One region of the Streptomyces sp. NPDC057638 genome, then DNA from elsewhere that is predicted to be linked to it. Evidence: riboswitches for the same ligand, from Rfam matches in the RefSeq annotation. Region 1 holds a riboswitch; each other region holds the start of a gene.
The links. A riboswitch is a leader RNA that binds a small molecule or an ion and turns the genes downstream of it on or off. The one in region 1 is predicted to bind cobalamin.
Positions count from the first base shown of each region.

Region 2: another riboswitch for cobalamin. It lies ahead of ACFVIM_RS18900 (cobalamin biosynthesis protein); the one in region 1 lies ahead of ACFVIM_RS31110 (prenyltransferase/squalene oxidase repeat-containing protein).
Region 3: another riboswitch for cobalamin. It lies ahead of ACFVIM_RS10020 (ABC transporter substrate-binding protein); the one in region 1 lies ahead of ACFVIM_RS31110 (prenyltransferase/squalene oxidase repeat-containing protein).
Region 4: another riboswitch for cobalamin. It lies ahead of metE (5-methyltetrahydropteroyltriglutamate--homocysteine S-methyltransferase); the one in region 1 lies ahead of ACFVIM_RS31110 (prenyltransferase/squalene oxidase repeat-containing protein).

Region 1 covers NZ_JBHVHF010000372.1:2,208-6,358, forward strand. The annotation lists gene ACFVIM_RS31100 (CbiQ family ECF transporter T component) at 1-229, opposite strand, end outside; gene ACFVIM_RS31105 (SCO2322 family protein) at 400-1,089, opposite strand; gene ACFVIM_RS31110 (prenyltransferase/squalene oxidase repeat-containing protein) at 1,233-2,483, opposite strand; cobalamin riboswitch at 2,595-2,737, opposite strand; gene ACFVIM_RS31115 (MBL fold metallo-hydrolase) at 3,042-4,106, opposite strand.
Region 2 covers NZ_JBHVHF010000131.1:7,339-11,489, reverse strand. The annotation lists gene ACFVIM_RS18915 (class II aldolase/adducin family protein) at 1-13, opposite strand, end outside; gene ACFVIM_RS18910 (anion permease) at 294-1,559, shown strand; gene ACFVIM_RS18905 (hypothetical protein) at 1,572-1,787, shown strand; cobalamin riboswitch at 1,954-2,093, shown strand; gene ACFVIM_RS18900 (cobalamin biosynthesis protein) at 2,212-3,213, shown strand; gene ACFVIM_RS18895 (cobyric acid synthase) at 3,356-4,151, shown strand, end outside.
Region 3 covers NZ_JBHVHF010000049.1:29,999-34,149, forward strand. The annotation lists gene ACFVIM_RS10010 (amino acid permease) at 1-1,247, shown strand, start outside; gene ACFVIM_RS10015 (Mov34/MPN/PAD-1 family protein) at 1,339-1,761, shown strand; cobalamin riboswitch at 1,815-1,937, shown strand; gene ACFVIM_RS10020 (ABC transporter substrate-binding protein) at 1,980-2,951, shown strand; gene ACFVIM_RS10025 (FecCD family ABC transporter permease) at 3,044-4,048, shown strand; gene ACFVIM_RS10030 (ABC transporter ATP-binding protein) at 4,137-4,151, shown strand, end outside.
Region 4 covers NZ_JBHVHF010000039.1:19,598-23,748, forward strand. The annotation lists gene ACFVIM_RS08410 (TetR/AcrR family transcriptional regulator) at 1-40, shown strand, start outside; gene fabG (3-oxoacyl-ACP reductase FabG) at 414-1,193, shown strand; cobalamin riboswitch at 1,294-1,509, shown strand; gene metE (5-methyltetrahydropteroyltriglutamate--homocysteine S-methyltransferase) at 1,675-4,011, shown strand.

The DNA.
Region 1 (4,151 bases):
CGGGGATCGGTGACCCGAGAACGACGGAGAAGACGACCCGCAGCGCGATCACGAACAGCGCCAGCTTGAGGAAGGCGCTGTAGGAGCGCGCCCAGGGCGCGTCGGTGCGCCGCGCGGCGACGACATACGCCGTCACGACCACCAGCAGTCCCAGCAGGAGGGGATGCGTGGTCCGCGACGCGGCCGTGGCCAGGCCGAGCGCCCACAGCCACCAGGCACCCGGATGCACGGCGTTGCGCCGGTCGGCCCGGGGGGCGCGCAGCCGCTCCCCGGGGCGCGGGCGGCGGCCCCGCGTGGGCTCGGTGGGCTCGGCGCGTTCGGTGGGGTTCTGGCCGAGGTCACGGAGGCGGACCCCGTCCCCGTACGGCGGTACGGGCGGGGACTGGTCCCGGTCCCGGCTCATCGGGACCGGCGGCGGGACTGCCAGAACGCGGCGGCGCCGAGCACGACGACGGCGCCCACTCCGGCGAGGGCGCCGACGGAGGGTCCGCCGGACTCCTCCGCGCTGGACTCCTGCGCGCGGGTGTCCCCTTCCGGCGCCGCGCCGGCCGTGGTCCGCGGGCGGTCGCCCGAGGCGGGGACCTGCTCGCCGCAGCCCGCACCCGGATAGCCCGCGATGGCGCAGAGCAGCGCCTGCTGGTTGTAGCGGAGCGGCTTGGCGACGGCGGCCAGCGCCTCCGCCGCGGTCGCGTCCGTCCCCACCCGGGCACAGGCGGCGCGCGGCGCGGGCGGCCGCTCGCCGGAGGGCGCGTCCTGGGGGGTGCCCGGGTCGATCACCACGGCGACGCGTTTGCGGTCCGGCTCGGCCGCCGTCGTACCGCAGACGGCGGCGAAGTCCGGGGCCTGGCGGGGGCGGGTGGCGTCGGCGCTGTTCTCGCTCACCGCGAAGCGGAACCCGTTCACCGAGCCGTCGGCGGGACGGGCGGTGGCCGGGCCCTCGGTGGCGTAGGACCAGGCGCGGCCGTCGCTCTGCCAGAAGGACCAGTAGCGGTATCCGGCCGCCTCGGCGGGTGTGGCGGCGGCCACGCCGAGTCCGACGGCGAGGACGGTGCCGAGGACGGTGCCGAGCAGGGCCGCCAGGGCGAGCAACGGGGTCGACGGCGGGGTGAGCGAGCGGGCGCGGGCCTTCCCGGCGGTGCCGGGGCCGGGCCCGTCCTCCGCCTGGCCACGGCTGCCCGGGGTCCCGGGGCCGTCGCCGGGCGTACGGGGGCGGGGCCCGGCGCTGTCGCCGGTCACGACTTGTTCTTGCGGCGGCCGCTGATCAGGATGCCCGCGCCGACACTGGCCGCGAAGAAGGCGCCGACGAGCCACCACTGGCCGCTGTCGGAGCCCTTCTCGTCCTTCTCGTTCTCCTTCTTCTTCTCTTCCGTGGCCTGGGCCGCGTCCGCGCGCGGGTCCGGGCCGAGCGCGGTGAGCTGCGCCACCAGGTCCGCGCCACCGAAGTCGGTCGGCTGCGCCCCGGCGGCACGGGCGGCGAAGATCAACTGGGCGTACGCGGCGGGTCCCGACTCCTTCGCCCATGCGGCCGAGTTCGCCTTCAGCCAGGCCAGGGGCTTCGCGGTCCGCTCCTTCAGGCCCTGGGCGGCGAGGGCGGCCACGGCGTCGGCGGTGTTGCCGACATCCGGCTTGGGGGCGGAGTCGGTGGCGCCGGGCATCGGCGGGGTCAGCAGATGACCGGTCGCGGCGAGGGCGCCCGCGAGGTAGGCGGCGCCGTTGTGGGCGGCGTCCGGGAGGGTCTTGCCGGGGACACAGGCGGTGCCCCGGGCGTCCGGCTCACCGGCGGCGGGCGAGAGCCCCTGCCCCCGCGCCGCCACCACGGCGGCGGCCGTGGAGTCGGCGACCATGCCGGGCTGCTTGGGCTGGTAGACGAAGGCGCCGCCGTCCTTGCCACCACAGGGCGTGGCGAACGTCAGCAGGGCATCGAACGGCGACTTCCCGCCCGGCGAACGCACCTCGGCGGGCTTGACGCCCGCCGCCGAGAACGCGCCGATCACCAGCGAGGTGGAGTTGGCGTCGCTGGCGCCGCCGGGGTTGTAGCTCCAGCCGCCGTCCGCGTTCTGGGTGGACCGCAGCCAGGTCACGGCCTTCTGGGCGGTCTCCTTCTCACCGAGCGCGGTCAGCGCCTGGACGGCCACGGCGGTGGCGTTGGAGTCCAGCGGCAGCGAGGCCGGGCACGCGGCGGAGACATCGGCCCGGTAGGAGGCGAAGCCGCCGCTCGCGCACTGCTGGGCGGCGAGCCACGCGACCGCCTTGTCGGCGGGGACGACACCGGAGACATCCTGGGCGAGCAGGGCCAGGGACTGGCGCCAGACACCGTCGTAGGTGGGGTCGCCGCTCCCGTACAGCCCGGACGGCAGGACCGGCGACGGCGCCGGGCTGCCCGTGGTGGCGGGCGCGGCACTGGCCGCCGGGGCGAGCGCGAGCGCGGCCGTGCCCAGTGTGGCGGATACGGCGAGCGCGACGGCGCGGCGTGCGGTGCTCATGGACGGGGGCCTCTCCTGCGGAAGCCGGGCACGGGCACGCTCTTGAGGCACCAGGGCTCCGACTCCGTACTCCTCGACGGTGCCGGTCACCGGCGGGCCGCCGGTGGCACGAGACGATCACAACGGGGTACGGGGCATTCCGGCTCGCCACCCCGGGGTGCCCGGCGGTGGCTCACGGCTGCGGGTCAGCGCCGGATTCGCACCGGCTTCCCCCCGTACGGACGTGAAAACGACGTGTCCACTCTACCGGCCGGTCCGGCGGGTCGTGGCTGGCGGACTGACTGCTTCCGGATCGGCGGGCGTGTCCCCGGGGGCGCGGGCCGGTCGCCTCGGGGGTGGCGGGTTCTGGACGGCGGGCCGGTCGCCTCCGGGGTGGCGGGTCCGCGTTCGGGGCGCCGGGCCCGGGATCGCGGGACGGCCGCCTGCGTGTCCCCGGGCCCAGAACCGGCCGCCCCCGGGCCCCGAACCGGCCGCCCCCGGGGTCTGCCCGGACGCCTGGCCGTGGGCCTTCGGAACCCTTGGCCGCCGGGCCCCGGCCCGCTCCCCTCCGGCGGCCGCTCACAGCGCCACATACCGCTCCGGCACCCCCGCCAGCCGCTCCGCCCGCCCCCGTCGCACCAGATGGCGCAGATGGGCCTCCACCTCCGAGACGGCGATCGTGCGGGAGGCCGGCGGGATCCGCTCCCATGCCCGGTTCCACTCCATGAGTTCCGCGAGGCGCCAGGGCGTGCGGGGCTCGGTCAGCAGGCCGAGCAGCAGCGCGAGACGGGTCTCGTGGTGGCCGAGCAGTGCGCTGACCCGGGCGGGGGCGCCGGTGAAGGGGTGCTGGTGGGCGGGGAGGACCTCGGCCGGGGCGAGGCGGGCGACCCGTCGCAGGGAGGCCAGGTAGTCGCCCAGGGGGTCGGTCCCGGCTGGGTCGTCTGGGTCGGCTGGGTCATCTGGGTCCTCGTACAGACCGATGTGGGGGCTGATCCCGGGGAGCAGGTGGTCGCCGGAGAAGAGACGGCCCCGGCCGGGGAGCCCGGCCGGATGGTTCTCCTCCAGATGGAGGCAGACATGGCCGGGGGTGTGGCCCGGCGTCCAGATCGCCCGCAGTCGTCGGCCCGTGAGGTCCAGCAGCTCACCGGCGGCGATCTCCCGGTCGGGCAGGGCGGGCCGCAGCCCCGGCACCGCGTCGGCGCCGCGCGCGCGGAAGGAGCGCATGACGGCCAGATGCTCCTCGGGCGCTCCGGCGGCGGCCAGCTTCTCCTCCATAGAGGCCAGCCAGCGCTCCGGCGGGCCCTCCCTCGTACGCCGGACGACGTCGGTGTCGGCCGGGTGCATCGCCACCCACGCGCCGGACTCCGCGCGGACGCGGGCGGAGAGGCCGTGGTGGTCGGGGTGGTGGTGGGTGATGACGACGCCGTGGATGGCGGAGACGTCGGCGCCCAGCGCCGTCAGTCCGGCGGTGAGGGCCTCCCAGGAGGCCGGGTCGTCCCAGCCGGTGTCGATGAGGACCGGGCCACGGCCGGTGTCGAGGAGATGGACCAGAGTGTGGCCGAGGGGGTTGTCCGGGATGGGGACCCGGACCGACCAGACCCCGCCGCCGTGGTCCGTGGTCCCGGCCGCCGGTGACCCTGTCATGCCGGTACCTCCGTCACGTCGGTGCCGCTGTCGTGCCTGCCCGTG
Region 2 (4,151 bases), on a different contig from region 1:
TCCGATCGCTCATACGACCATCGTGTCAGGTGTCGGCAAGGGGGTCCGGCCCACGAGCGATGTCGGGTGATGCATATCACCGGATGGTGCGAGAAGTCCGATTTAAGACCATCTCTACCGTCCGGAAACCCCGGGGAATCGGCGGCAGCGGCCCCCGGGAGGGGGCTTCGGCGAGCAAAGCGGAACCATGAACATCATTTGGGGTCACCCTGAATCCCGCCCCAGTTCACCTTCCGTTCATCCAGGTTACCTACGTTCGCCGGGCCACTGACGTCCAAAGATTGCCTGGGTAAATGGAACACATCACGCTGCTACTCGCGATCGTGATCGTGACGGCTCTCGTGTTCGATTTCACGAACGGTTTCCACGACACCGCCAACGCGATGGCGACCACCATCTCGACCGGCGCAATGAAGCCCAAAGCCGCGGTGGCCATGTCCGCCGTGCTCAACCTCGTCGGCGCGTTCATGTCGGTGGAGGTCGCCAAGACGATCTCCAGCGGCATCGTCAACGAGGCAGGCATAACACCAGAAGTGATCTTCGCGGCGCTGGTCGGCGCCATCCTCTGGAATCTCCTGACGTGGCTGGTCGGCCTGCCGTCCAGTTCCTCGCACGCCCTCATGGGCGGTCTGATCGGCGCCACCATCGCCTCGGTCGGCATCAGCGGCGTCAACGGCGGCACCGTGATCACCAAGGTGCTGATCCCCGCCATCGCGGCCCCCCTGGTGGCCGGTATCGGCGCCTACCTGGCCTCCCGCCTCACCTACAAGATCGGCAAGAACGCCGACCAGAAGGCGACCGCGAAGGGCTACCGCGCCGGGCAGATCGCCTCGGCCGGTCTGGTCTCCCTGGCGCACGGCACCAACGACGCCCAGAAGACGATGGGCATCATCACCCTCGCCCTGGTCGCGGGCGGCGTGCTGGTCCCGGGTTCCAACCCTCCGATGTGGGTCATCGTCTCCGCCGGTGTCGCCATCGCGCTCGGCACCTACCTCGGCGGCTGGCGCATCATCCGCACCATGGGCAAGGGTCTGACCGACCTCCAGCCGCAGCAGGGCTTCGCCGCCCAGTCCAGCGCCGCGAGCGTCATCCTGGCCTCCTCCAACCTGGGCTTCTCGCTCTCCACCACGCACTCCTGCTCCGGCGCGGTGATGGGTGCCGGTCTCGGCCGCAAGGGCGGCGTGGTCCGCTGGTCGACCGCGACCCGGATGTTCGTGGCCTGGGGCCTGACCCTGCCGGCCGCCGGTCTGGTCGCCGCCCTCTCCGAGCTGGTCACCCGGCAGGGCGACTGGGGCATCGCCGTCGTGGCCGTCTTCCTCGTCGCCTCGTCGGCCGCGATCTGGGTGTACTCCCGGCGCCAGGTCGTCGACCACACCAACGTCAACGAGACCGATGAGAACGGTGTGAGCGACGGCTCCGAGCCCGGCGTCGTGACCGCCGCCATCGCCGCGGTCACCCCGCCCCCGGCCGGTGTGACCCCGGACGAGCTCAAGACCACCATCCCGGCCCCCGCGGCCGCCTCTTCCGAGAACGGCCCGGCCAGCCCGGCCGCGGTGTAAGGACGGAACAGCATGAAGATCGACTGGGTAGCCCTCGGCTCCGTGTTCGGCGTCAGCCTCGTGGCCACCGTCGCTCTGGTGGGCCTCTTCACCCTGGGCATCGTGGGCATGAGCAAGCAGGCATCGGCGAACGGCGGGTCCGTGGCCCTCGCCCGCACCGGCGCCTACCTCTGCTTCGCGCTGTGCCTGGCCGCGGTCTCGTACGGAATCTTCCTGATCGTGACCTGAGCCCCGCGCTCTGACCACAGGGCCGGACCATCCCCCGCGGATGGCCCGGCCCTGTGGCGTACCCCGGGGGACGAGATCGCGTGGGCGCGCGGGACCACCGGGTGGCGGGGCTGCTCTGTGGGGCTGGGCACACTGTCCCGTCGCAGGTCAACGGCAGGTTGACGGGTGTTCTCGGGGCGTGGTGGACTGCCGGGGCCCATACGACGGCAGCAGAGGAAGCCGGTGCGAATCCGGCGCGGTCCCGCCACTGTCAGCGGGGAGCGATCCCCGTGAGCCAGGAACTCTCTCCGTCGTCTCCGTCGAACCAGGGCGTGGACACCCTGAGTGAGGACATATCGCCATGCCCGGCCGTGGTTCAGCTCCCCTCCCCTCCCCCGTGCGTACCATCGCCGGGGCCGTGACCAGCGGGATCGCCCGCTGATCGATGCGTGCCGAACGAGTCTTCGCGTATGGCGCGCTGGCCGGTCTCACCGCCGACCTCCTTCTCGCCGACCCCCGCCGGGGCCATCCGGTCGCCGGTTTCGGGCGGGCGGCGGGGGCCGTGGAGCGGGTGCTGTGGCATGACCACCGCGGCTGGGGCGCCCTGCACACCGCCGTCTGCGCCGGAGGCGCCACCACGGCCGCCGCGCTGCTGGCCCGCGCCGCCGCGCGCCATCCCGCCGCCTCGGTGGCCCTGACGGCCGCCGCCACCTGGGCCGTGGTCGGAGGTACCTCCCTCGGGCGCGAGGCCCGCGCGATCGGCGCGGCCCTCACCGACGGTGACCTGGCGCGCGCCCGCGCACGCCTCCCCCATCTCTGTGGCCGCGACCCGCACTCCCTCGACGAGCGGCAGATCGCGCGCGCCGTGGTGGAGTCCGTCGCGGAGAACACCTCGGACGCCGTCGTCGGCGCGCTGGTGTGGGGCGCGGTGGCCGGGGTGCCCGGGCTGGTGGGCTTCCGCGCCGTCAACACCCTGGACGCGATGGTCGGCCACCGCTCGCCCCGGCTGCGCCGCTTCGGCTGGGCGTCGGCGCGGCTGGACGACGTCGTGGGGTGGCCCGGGGCCCGTCTCACCGCCGCGCTGGCGGTGGTCTGCGGTGCCGCCCCGGCCGACGCCGTACGGGTGTGGCGGGCCGACGCCCACCGTCATCCCAGCCCCAACGCGGGCCCCGTCGAGGCCGCCTTCGCCGGTGCCCTCGGTGTCCGCCTCGGCGGCACCCTCGCCTACGGCGGCCGGGTCGAGCACCGCCCGGTCCTCCATGCCGGGGGCCGTCCCGTGACGACCGCCGACATCGACCGCGCGGCCCGGCTCTCCCGCCGCGTGACCCTAGGGGCACTCGCGGTGAGCGTAGGCGGCCGTCTGCTGGTCGCGCGCCTCGCGAAAGCGGTCCAGACCGCACGCGCGGGTACGGCCGCGCAGAAGGCGGTACGAAGGCGGCGCGCGTGACAAGGACACGCGCGAGAAGGACGCACGCGACGAGGACGCACGCGATGGGAACACGCGTGACAAGGAACAGCGCCGCGACGATGGACCGCACGGCGGTACGGCGGCACGCCGGTACCGAGGCACCGCTCTGGGGAGGGACACGATGAGGAAGCGCGGCGGTGGGCTGCTGGTCGCGGGGACCACGTCGGACGCGGGCAAGAGCGTCGTCACGGCGGGCATCTGCCGCTGGCTGACCCGCCAGGGCCTGAAGGTGGCGCCGTTCAAGGGCCAGAACATGTCCCTGAACTCGTTCGTGACCCGCGACGGCGCGGAGATCGGCCGGGCGCAGGCGATGCAGGCCCGCGCGGCGCGCGTGGAGCCGACCGCGCTGATGAACCCGGTCCTGCTGAAGCCCGGCGGTGACCGCACCAGCCAGGTGGTGCTGCTGGGCAGGCCGGTCGGGGAGATGAGCGCGCGCGGCTTCTTCGGCGGCCACGCCGCCGGGTCGGCGCTGCGCGAAGGGGGGCGCGAGGCACTGCTCGGCACGGTCCTGGAGTGCCTGGAGGAGCTGCGCGTCACCCATGACGCGGTCATCTGCGAGGGAGCGGGCAGCCCCGCCGAGATCAATCTGCGGCGCACGGACATCGTGAACATGGGGGTGGCACGGGCCGCGGGGCTGCCCGCGCTGGTTGTCGGGGACATCGACCGCGGCGGGGTGTTCGCCTCGTTCTTCGGTACCACGGCGCTGCTCGCCGCCGAGGACCAGGAGCTGCTGGCGGGCTATGTCGTCAACAAGTTCCGGGGTGATGTCTCGCTGCTGGAGCCGGGTCTGGCGATGCTGGAGCAGATCACCGGGCGGCCGACGTACGGGGTGCTGCCGTACGCGCACGGGCTCGGGATCGACGAGGAGGACGGGCTGAGCGTCTCCCTGCGCGGCGCCGTACGGGAGTCGGTGGCCG
Region 3 (4,151 bases), on a different contig from region 1:
TCATCCTCGCGTACGCCATCGCGGGCCTGGTCATCTTCTTCATCATGCGCGCCCTCGGCGAGCTGCTGATGTACCGCCCGGTCTCGGGGTCGTTCTCCGACTACGCGCGGGAGTTCATCGGGCCGTTCGCGGGGTTCGCCACCGGCTGGACGTACTGGCTCTTCTGGGTCGTCACCGGAATGACCGAGGTCACGGCGGCGGCGCACTACATGACGTACTGGTTCGACATCCCGCAGTGGGTCTCGGCGCTGATCTTCACGCTGATCCTCTACGGCGCCAATCTGATCTCGGTGAAGATCTTCGGTGAGCTGGAGTTCTGGTTCTCGATGGTCAAGGTCACCGCGATCGTCGGCATGATCCTGATCTGCGCCGGAATCATCACCCTCGGCTTCACGGACGCGGGCGACACCGCCTCCTTCTCGCTGCTGTGGAGCGACGGCGGCTTCTTCCCCAAGGGCATCGGCGGCACGCTGATGACGCTCCAGATCGTGATGTTCGCCTTCCTGGCGGTCGAGCTGGTCGGTGTCACCGCGGGTGAGTCCAAGGACCCCGAGAAGACCCTGCCCAAGGCCATCAACACCGTGCCGTGGCGCATCGCCGTCTTCTACATCGGCGCGCTGATCATGATCCTGTCGGTGGTCTCCTGGACCAACTTCGAGCCGGGCGTCTCGCCCTTCGTGGCCGCCTTCGACAAGATGGGCCTGGCCGTCGGCGCGGGCATCGTGAACTTCGTCGTCCTGACCGCCGCGCTCTCCTCCTGCAACTCCGGGATGTACTCCACCGGACGCATGCTGCGCGGCCTGGCCCTCAACAACCAGGGCCCGAAGATCTTCACCCGGCTCACCAGGAACGGCACCCCGCTGATCGGGACCACCTTCTCGGCCGCGCTGATGATGTTCGGTGTCTGGATCAACTACCAGTGGCCCGGCGAGGCGTTCAACAAGATCGTCTCCTTCGCCACCATCTCCGGCATGTGGGCCTGGATCATGATCCTGGTCAGTCAGATCCGCTACCGCGCCAAGGTGAACCGGGGCGAGCTGCCCGAGTCGACCTTCAAGGCGCCCGGCGCGCCCTACACCAGCTGGTTCGCGCTCTGCTTCATCGGTCTGGTGATCGTGCTGATGGGCGTGGACAAGGACGCCCGGGTCTCGCTGTACGTCGCGCCGGTCTGGGGGCTCCTGCTCGGGGTCTCCTATCTGGTGCTGCGCAAGCGGGACCCCGAGGGCGCCGCCTTCAGCAAGCGCTGAGGCGCCCCCTTCGCAGACCAGGCATTCCCAGCATGCGGGCCGTTTCGTATCACCCATTGGTACGGAACGGCCCGCTGCCTATGCTGACGGCATGCTGACGCTCACCCAGGCACTCTTCGACCAGATCGTGGCGCACGCCCGCGCCGACCACCCCGACGAGGCGTGTGGCGTCGTCGCCGGACCCGAGGGCACCGACCGCCCGGAGCGGTTCATCCCCATGGTCAACGCCGCCCGGTCGCCCACCTTCTACGAGTTCGACTCGATGGACCTGCTCCGGCTCACCAAGGAACTGTGGGCCAACGACGAGGAGCAGGTGATCATCTACCACTCCCACACGGCGACCGAGGCGTACCCCTCCCGTACCGACATCTCGTACGCCAACGAGCCCGGCGCCCACTACGTCCTGGTCTCCACCGCCGACACCGACGGCCTCGGGCCCTTCCAGTTCCGCTCCTTCCGGATCGTGAACGGGGAGGTCACCGAGGAGGAGGTGCGGATCGTCGAGGCATACTGAGCCTCACACTTGAGCGAGCGCGTCGAGCGCGCCCAGCACCAGGTGATACAAGAGAACAGACGTATGAACAGGGCGGTGGGACCCAGGAAGCCGGTGTGACTCCGGCGCGGTCCCGCCACTGTGAGCCAAGCGATCCGCTTGCCAGCCAGGAACTGACCCGCCGCCCTTCTCCCACCACCCAGGGGACGTGGAAATCCCCGGAGGAGGCACCACCCGTCATGTCCAGGCGCCGCAGAACCACCGTCATCGCCGCCCTGCTGCTCCCGCTCACCCTCGCGGGCTGCTCCACCACCCCCGAGCCGGACCGCAAGGCCACCGGTGCCGCCCCCGGCTTCCCGTACACCGTCGACAACTGCGGTGTGAAGACCACCTATCAGGCGCCGCCGCGGCGCGCGGTCACCATGAACCAGCACGTCACCGAGGTCATGCTGGAGCTGGGACTGGAGAAGTCGCTGGTCGGCACCGCCTTCCTGGACGACCGGGTGCTGCCGGAGTACGCGAAGGCGTACGGGGAGATCCCCGTGCTCGCCAAGGAGTACCCCTCCAAGGAGAAGCTGCTCACCGCCAACCCGGACTTCGTCTACGGCGGTTACGCCAGCGCCTTCAAGACCGAGGACGGCCGCACCCGCGCCGAGCTGAAGAAGACCGGCATCGACACCCGGCTCAACCTGGAGAACTGCACCACCGAGCGGACCACCCTCGACGACGTCTACCGGGAGGTCGAGGAGGTCGGGCGCACCTTCGGCGTCGGCGACCGCGCCCAGCGGTGGATCACCGAGGCCCGCGCCGTGGTCGCCGCCACCGGCACGACGCTCACGGGCCGGGCGCCGGTGCCGGTCTTCGTCTACGACAACGGGGACAAGACCGCCTTCACGGCGGGCGGCCGGGGCATCGGCAACGAGCTGATCACCCGCGCGGGCGGCCGGAACGTCTTCGCCGACCTCGACAAGGCGTTCGGCGACGCGACCTGGGAAGAGGTCGTCGCCCGCAAGCCCGAGGTCATCGTGATCTACGACTACGGCTCGGTCACCGTGGCGCAGAAGAAGCGGAAACTGCTGACCGACCCCGCGCTCAAGGACGTCCCGGCGGTGCGGAACAAACGCTTCGCGGTGCTGCCGCTCTCCGACGCCGTGCTCGGCGTCCGGGCGCCCGCCGCCATATCCAAGCTGGCCGCGCAGCTGGCGCGGTGAGGGGCGTGACGGTGGCCGCCGGGGGCGTGTCATCGGCGGGTACGGAGGCGGGCGCGGCGGGCGGCCCCGGCGCGCGGCCCGTCCTCGCCCGGCTGCGCTACGGCGCCGTCGTCACCGGCCTGGTGGCCGCGCTCGGCTGCGCGGCCCTGGCCGGGCTGGTCCTCGGCTCCGTACGGATCCCGGCCGGGCAGGTGGTCGACGCGCTGCTGCCGGGGGCCGCGCCGAGCCCGTTCCGGACCATCGTGCGTGAGGTACGGCTGCCCCGGGTGCTGCTCGGGATGGTCGTCGGCGCCGGACTCGGGGTCGTCGGCGCCGTCCTCCAGGCGCTGGTGCGCAACCGGCTGGCCGACCCCTTCCTGCTGGGGATCTCCTCCGGAGCCTCCACCGGCGCGGTGGTGGTGCTGACGCTGGGCCTCGGCGCCACCACCGCCGTCGCGATGCCGCTCGGCGCGTTCCTCGGGTCGCTGGTCGCGCTCGCGCTGGTCTTCGGGCTGGCCCGGCGCGGCGGGATGATGACCGGGCCCCGGCTGGTGCTGGCCGGGGTCACCGTCTCGTACATCCTCACCGCGCTGACCACGCTCGTCCTGGTGGCGTCGGCGCGGCCGGAGCACTTCCGCGAGGCCCTGTACTGGTCCCTCGGCGGGCTCGGCAGCGCCCGCTGGGACGGGATCCTGCTGCCCGCCGTCGTGCTCGGGGCCGCGCTGCCGCTGCTGCTGGCGCTGGCGCGACCGCTGGACCTGCTGCTGGTGGGGGAGGAGGGCGCGACCGTGCTGGGGCTGGACGTGGGGCGCTTCCGTGCCGTCGTCTTCGTCCTGGTCTCGCTGGTCACCGCCGTGATGGTGGCCGCCAGCGGCGCCGTCGGGTTCGTCGGGCTGATGGTCCCGCACGCCGCCCGGCTGCTGGTCGGCGCCACCCACCGGGCCCTGCTGCCGGTCTGCGCGCTGCTGGGCGCCGTCGCCCTGGTCGTCGCCGACCTCGGCGCCCGTACCCTCTTCTCCCCGCAGGACGTTCCCGTCGGCGTGCTCACCGCGCTGATCGGGGGCCCGCTCTTCCTCTGGCTGATGCGGGGGCGCACCGCGCAGGGGGCACCGCTGTGACCCGCGCCGCGCCGGGGGCACCGGTGATCCGTACCGCGCCGGGGGCACCCGCGACCCGCGTCGTCTTCCACCCGCGAGGAGTCCCGTCGTGACCGCCGCCCTC
Region 4 (4,151 bases), on a different contig from region 1:
CGGGCCACCCCGGGCGCCCAGCGCGCGTGGCTCGGCGTAGCGCCCTGGCCGCACCCCGTCCGCCGCGACCGTGACCGGCGGTGGCTCCCAGCCGTCCGAACTCGACGTCAGGGCCGTGGAGTACGGGCCGTTCGGCCACGTGGTGAAGCCACCGGGACAGCGAACGGGGTGACCCCGTACCAGCGTCACGACACCGACCCGGCGGGGCGGGCCACCTCCGTCGCGGTCTCCGGCGGCACCGGAACGCCCGCCACCGGCTATCACCCGTCCACGGGAGGGGCGGCGAGCGGCTGTTTTGAGTCGGCTCGGCCCGTTCCTGGGCGGCGCCGCGCTGTGGGCGCCTACGGTAATGATCATGGTCGTGTCCGCACGGACGGACACGTGGGCAACCGAGGCGAGGACGTGGGAACGGGATGACGGGTACTGACTGGCGGCAGCGGTCCGTGGTCGTGACGGGTGGGACGCGCGGGATCGGACGGGGTATCGCGCGACTCCTCGCGGCCCGGGGCGCGGCGGTCGCGCTCACCGGCCGGGACGCGGCGACCGCGGAACAGGCCGCCGGGGAACTCGCCGCCGCCACGGGCGGCCGGGTCACCGGCCTGGGCCTCGATCTGCGGGACCCGGACGCGATCGAGGCCATGGCGGCGGAGGCCGAGCGGCGGCACGGGCACGTGGACGTGGTGTGCGCCAACGCCGGGATCTTCCCGGAGAAGCGGTTGCGGGAGATGACGGCCGCCGATGTGGACGAGGTCCTGGCCGTGAACCTGCGCGGATCGATCCTCGTGTCGAAGGCCTTCCTGCCCGCCATGGAACGCGCCGGACACGGCCGGATCGTCCTGACCTCCTCCATCACCGGTCCCACCACCGGCTACACCGGCTGGTCCCACTACGGCGCGAGCAAGGCGGGCCAGCTCGGCTTCCTGCGCGGCGCGGCCCTGGAGCTGGCACCGGCCGGTATCACCGTCAACGCCGTCCTGCCCGGCAATGTGCGCACGGAGGGCCTGGCCGAACTGGGCGAGGACTACCTGCGGCGGATGACGGACTCGATTCCGGTCGGCCGGCTCGGCGAGACCGCCGACATCGCGCACGCGGTGCTGTTCCTCGCCTCCGACGAGGCCGCGTTCATCACCGGTCAGACCCTCACCGTCGACGGAGGGCAGACCCTTCCCGAGTCCCTCGACGCCCTGGCCTGACGTATCAGAGACCAGGGCCCCGGCGCTCTCTCCGGCAAGGTGTCTCATCTCACCGTCCGGATTCTGGACAGCCTGCGGCGGGTTCCCGGAGCGGGCGCCTAGAGTGACCGGTGCAGCTGGTTCGCCCTGTCCGCCAGACAGACGCGTCGTAAGAGGGAACCCGGTGGGAATCCGGGACTGCCCCGCAGCGGTGAGCGGGAACGACCGCCGTCATACGCACTGGGCCCGGGAGGGTCTGGGAAGCGACGGCCAGTAGGTGTTCCGTCAAGGGACGTGCCCGCGAGTCCGAAGACCTGCCCGTTGCCCGTACCTGGCCCCAGTGCCGTGTACGGACATCCGGTGACCTCGTGGGCGGGTCGGCACGGACAGCAGACGGACGACCGCGCCGCACCGCGCGATCGTGTCCGTCCGGTTCGTCACCCCTTCGCGTCCTCGTCCCGTCACCGGGTTCTCAGGGATTCATCTCGCGAAGGAGATCTCCGTGACACCGAAGTCGACGACGACACCGAAGTCCGCGACCGCGGCGGCACGCGCCACCGTGTACGGCTACCCCCGCCAGGGTCAGGCCAGGGAGCTGAAGAAGGCGATCGAGGGCTACTGGAAGGGCCGTGTCACCGCCGACGCCCTCCGCGCCACCGCCGCCGAGCTGCGCCGGCGCAACTGGCGGGAACTGGCCGACGCCGGGATCGACGAGGTCCCCACCGGTGACTTCTCGTACTACGACCATGTGCTCGACACCACCGTGCTGGTCGGCGCCATCCCGGAACGGCACCGCTCGGCGGTCGCCACCGACCCGCTCGACGGGTACTTCGCCATGGCGCGCGGCACCCAGGAGGTGGCGCCGCTGGAGATGACCAAGTGGTTCGACACCAACTACCACTATCTGGTGCCCGAACTGGGCCCCGACACCGTCTTCACCGCCGACCCGGCCCAGCAGATCAGCCAGCTGACCGAGGCGCGGGCAATGGGGCTCACCGCCCGCCCGGTGCTCGTCGGCCCGGTGACCTACCTCCTGCTCGCGAAGCCCGCGCCGGGCGTGGCGGCGGACTTCGACCCCCTCACCCTCCTGGACCGCCTCCTCCCCGTCTACGCGCGGACCCTCACCGCGCTGAAGGCGGCGGGCGCCGAGTGGGTACAGCTGGACGAGCCCGCCCTGGTCCAGGACCGCACCCCGGCCGAGCTGAACGCCACCGCCCGCGCCTACCGTGACCTCGGCGCCCTGACCGACCGTCCGAAACTGCTGGTCGCCTCCTACTTCGGCCGCCTCGGCGCGGCCCTGCCCGTCCTCGCCAAGTCACCCGTCGACGGCCTCGCACTCGATTTCACCGAGTCCGCCGCCGCCAACCTCGACGATCTCGCCGCCGTCGGCGGACTCCCCGGCAAGCGCCTGGTCGCCGGAGTGGTCAACGGCCGCAATATCTGGATCAACGACCTCGCCAAGTCCCTCGGCACCCTGGGGACCCTCCTCGGCCTCGCGGACCGGGTGGACGTCGCGGCCTCCTCCTCGCTGCTGCACGTCCCGCTCGACGCCGCGCTGGAGCGGGACATCGACCCGCAGATCCTGCGCTGGCTCGCCTTCGCCCGCCAGAAGACAGCGGAGATCGCCACCCTCGCCAAGGGGCTGAGCCGGGGCACCGCCGCCATCGAGGGCGAACTCTCCGCCAACCGGGCCGCCCTCGCCTCGCGTGCCGCGTCCCCCATCACCCGCGACCCGGCCGTCCGGGCCCGCGCCGGGGCCGTGACCGACGCCGACGCCCGCCGTTCCCAGCCCTACGGGCAGCGGACGGTCGCCCAGCGGGAACGCCTCGGCCTGCCGCTGCTGCCGACCACCACCATCGGCTCCTTCCCCCAGACCGACGAGTTGCGCGTCGCCCGCGCCGATCTGCGGGCCGGACGAATCGACTCCGCCGGGTACGAGGAACGCATCCGGGCCGAGATCGCCGAGGTGATCTCGTTCCAGGAGAAGACCGGCGTCGATGTCCTCGTCCACGGCGAGCCCGAACGCAACGACATGGTGCAGTACTTCGCCGAACAGCTCACCGGCTATCTCGCCACCCGACACGGCTGGGTCCAGTCCTACGGCACCCGCTATGTCCGCCCGCCGGTCCTCGCCGGGGACATCTCCCGCCCCGAACCGATGACCGTCCGCTGGACCTCCCACGCCCAGTCGCTCACCGACAAGCCGGTCAAGGGCATGCTCACCGGCCCGGTCACCATGCTCGCCTGGTCCTTCGTCCGCGACGACCAGCCCCTCGGCGACACCGCCCGCCAAGTCGCCCTGGCCCTGCGCGACGAGGTCGACGACCTGGAGGCCGCCGGGACCTCCGTCATCCAGGTCGACGAACCGGCGCTGCGCGAGACCCTGCCGCTGCGCACCGCCGACCACGCCGACTACCTCGCCTGGGCCACGGAAGCCTTCCGCCTCACGACCAGCGGAGTGCGGCCGGACACCCAGATCCACACCCACATGTGCTACGCCGAGTTCGGCGACATCGTCCAGGCCATCGACGACCTCGACGCCGACGTCATCAGCCTGGAGGCCGCCCGCTCCCATATGCAGGTCGCGTACGAACTGGCCACCCATGGCTACCCGCGCGAGGCCGGACCCGGCGTCTGGGACATCCACTCCCCCCGCGTCCCCTCCACCGACGAGGCCGCCCGCCTCCTCCGCACCGGCCTGAAGGCCATTCCGGCCGAACGCCTCTGGGTCAACCCCGACTGCGGCCTCAAGACCCGCGGCTGGCCCGAGACCCGCGCCTCACTGGAGAACCTGGTGACGGCCGCCCGTACCGTACGAAACGAACTGCCCGCCTCCTGACCTCCCACCACCCCTCGGCCGGGGCACCCACCGGGCGCCCCGGCCGGGCCATGAACGGCGCGGCTCGGGTGGGTCATCTCCCGCGCCTGCGGGTTCGACACTTGCTGACCTGCGGTCCTACCGGCGAGTAATGCGATTTT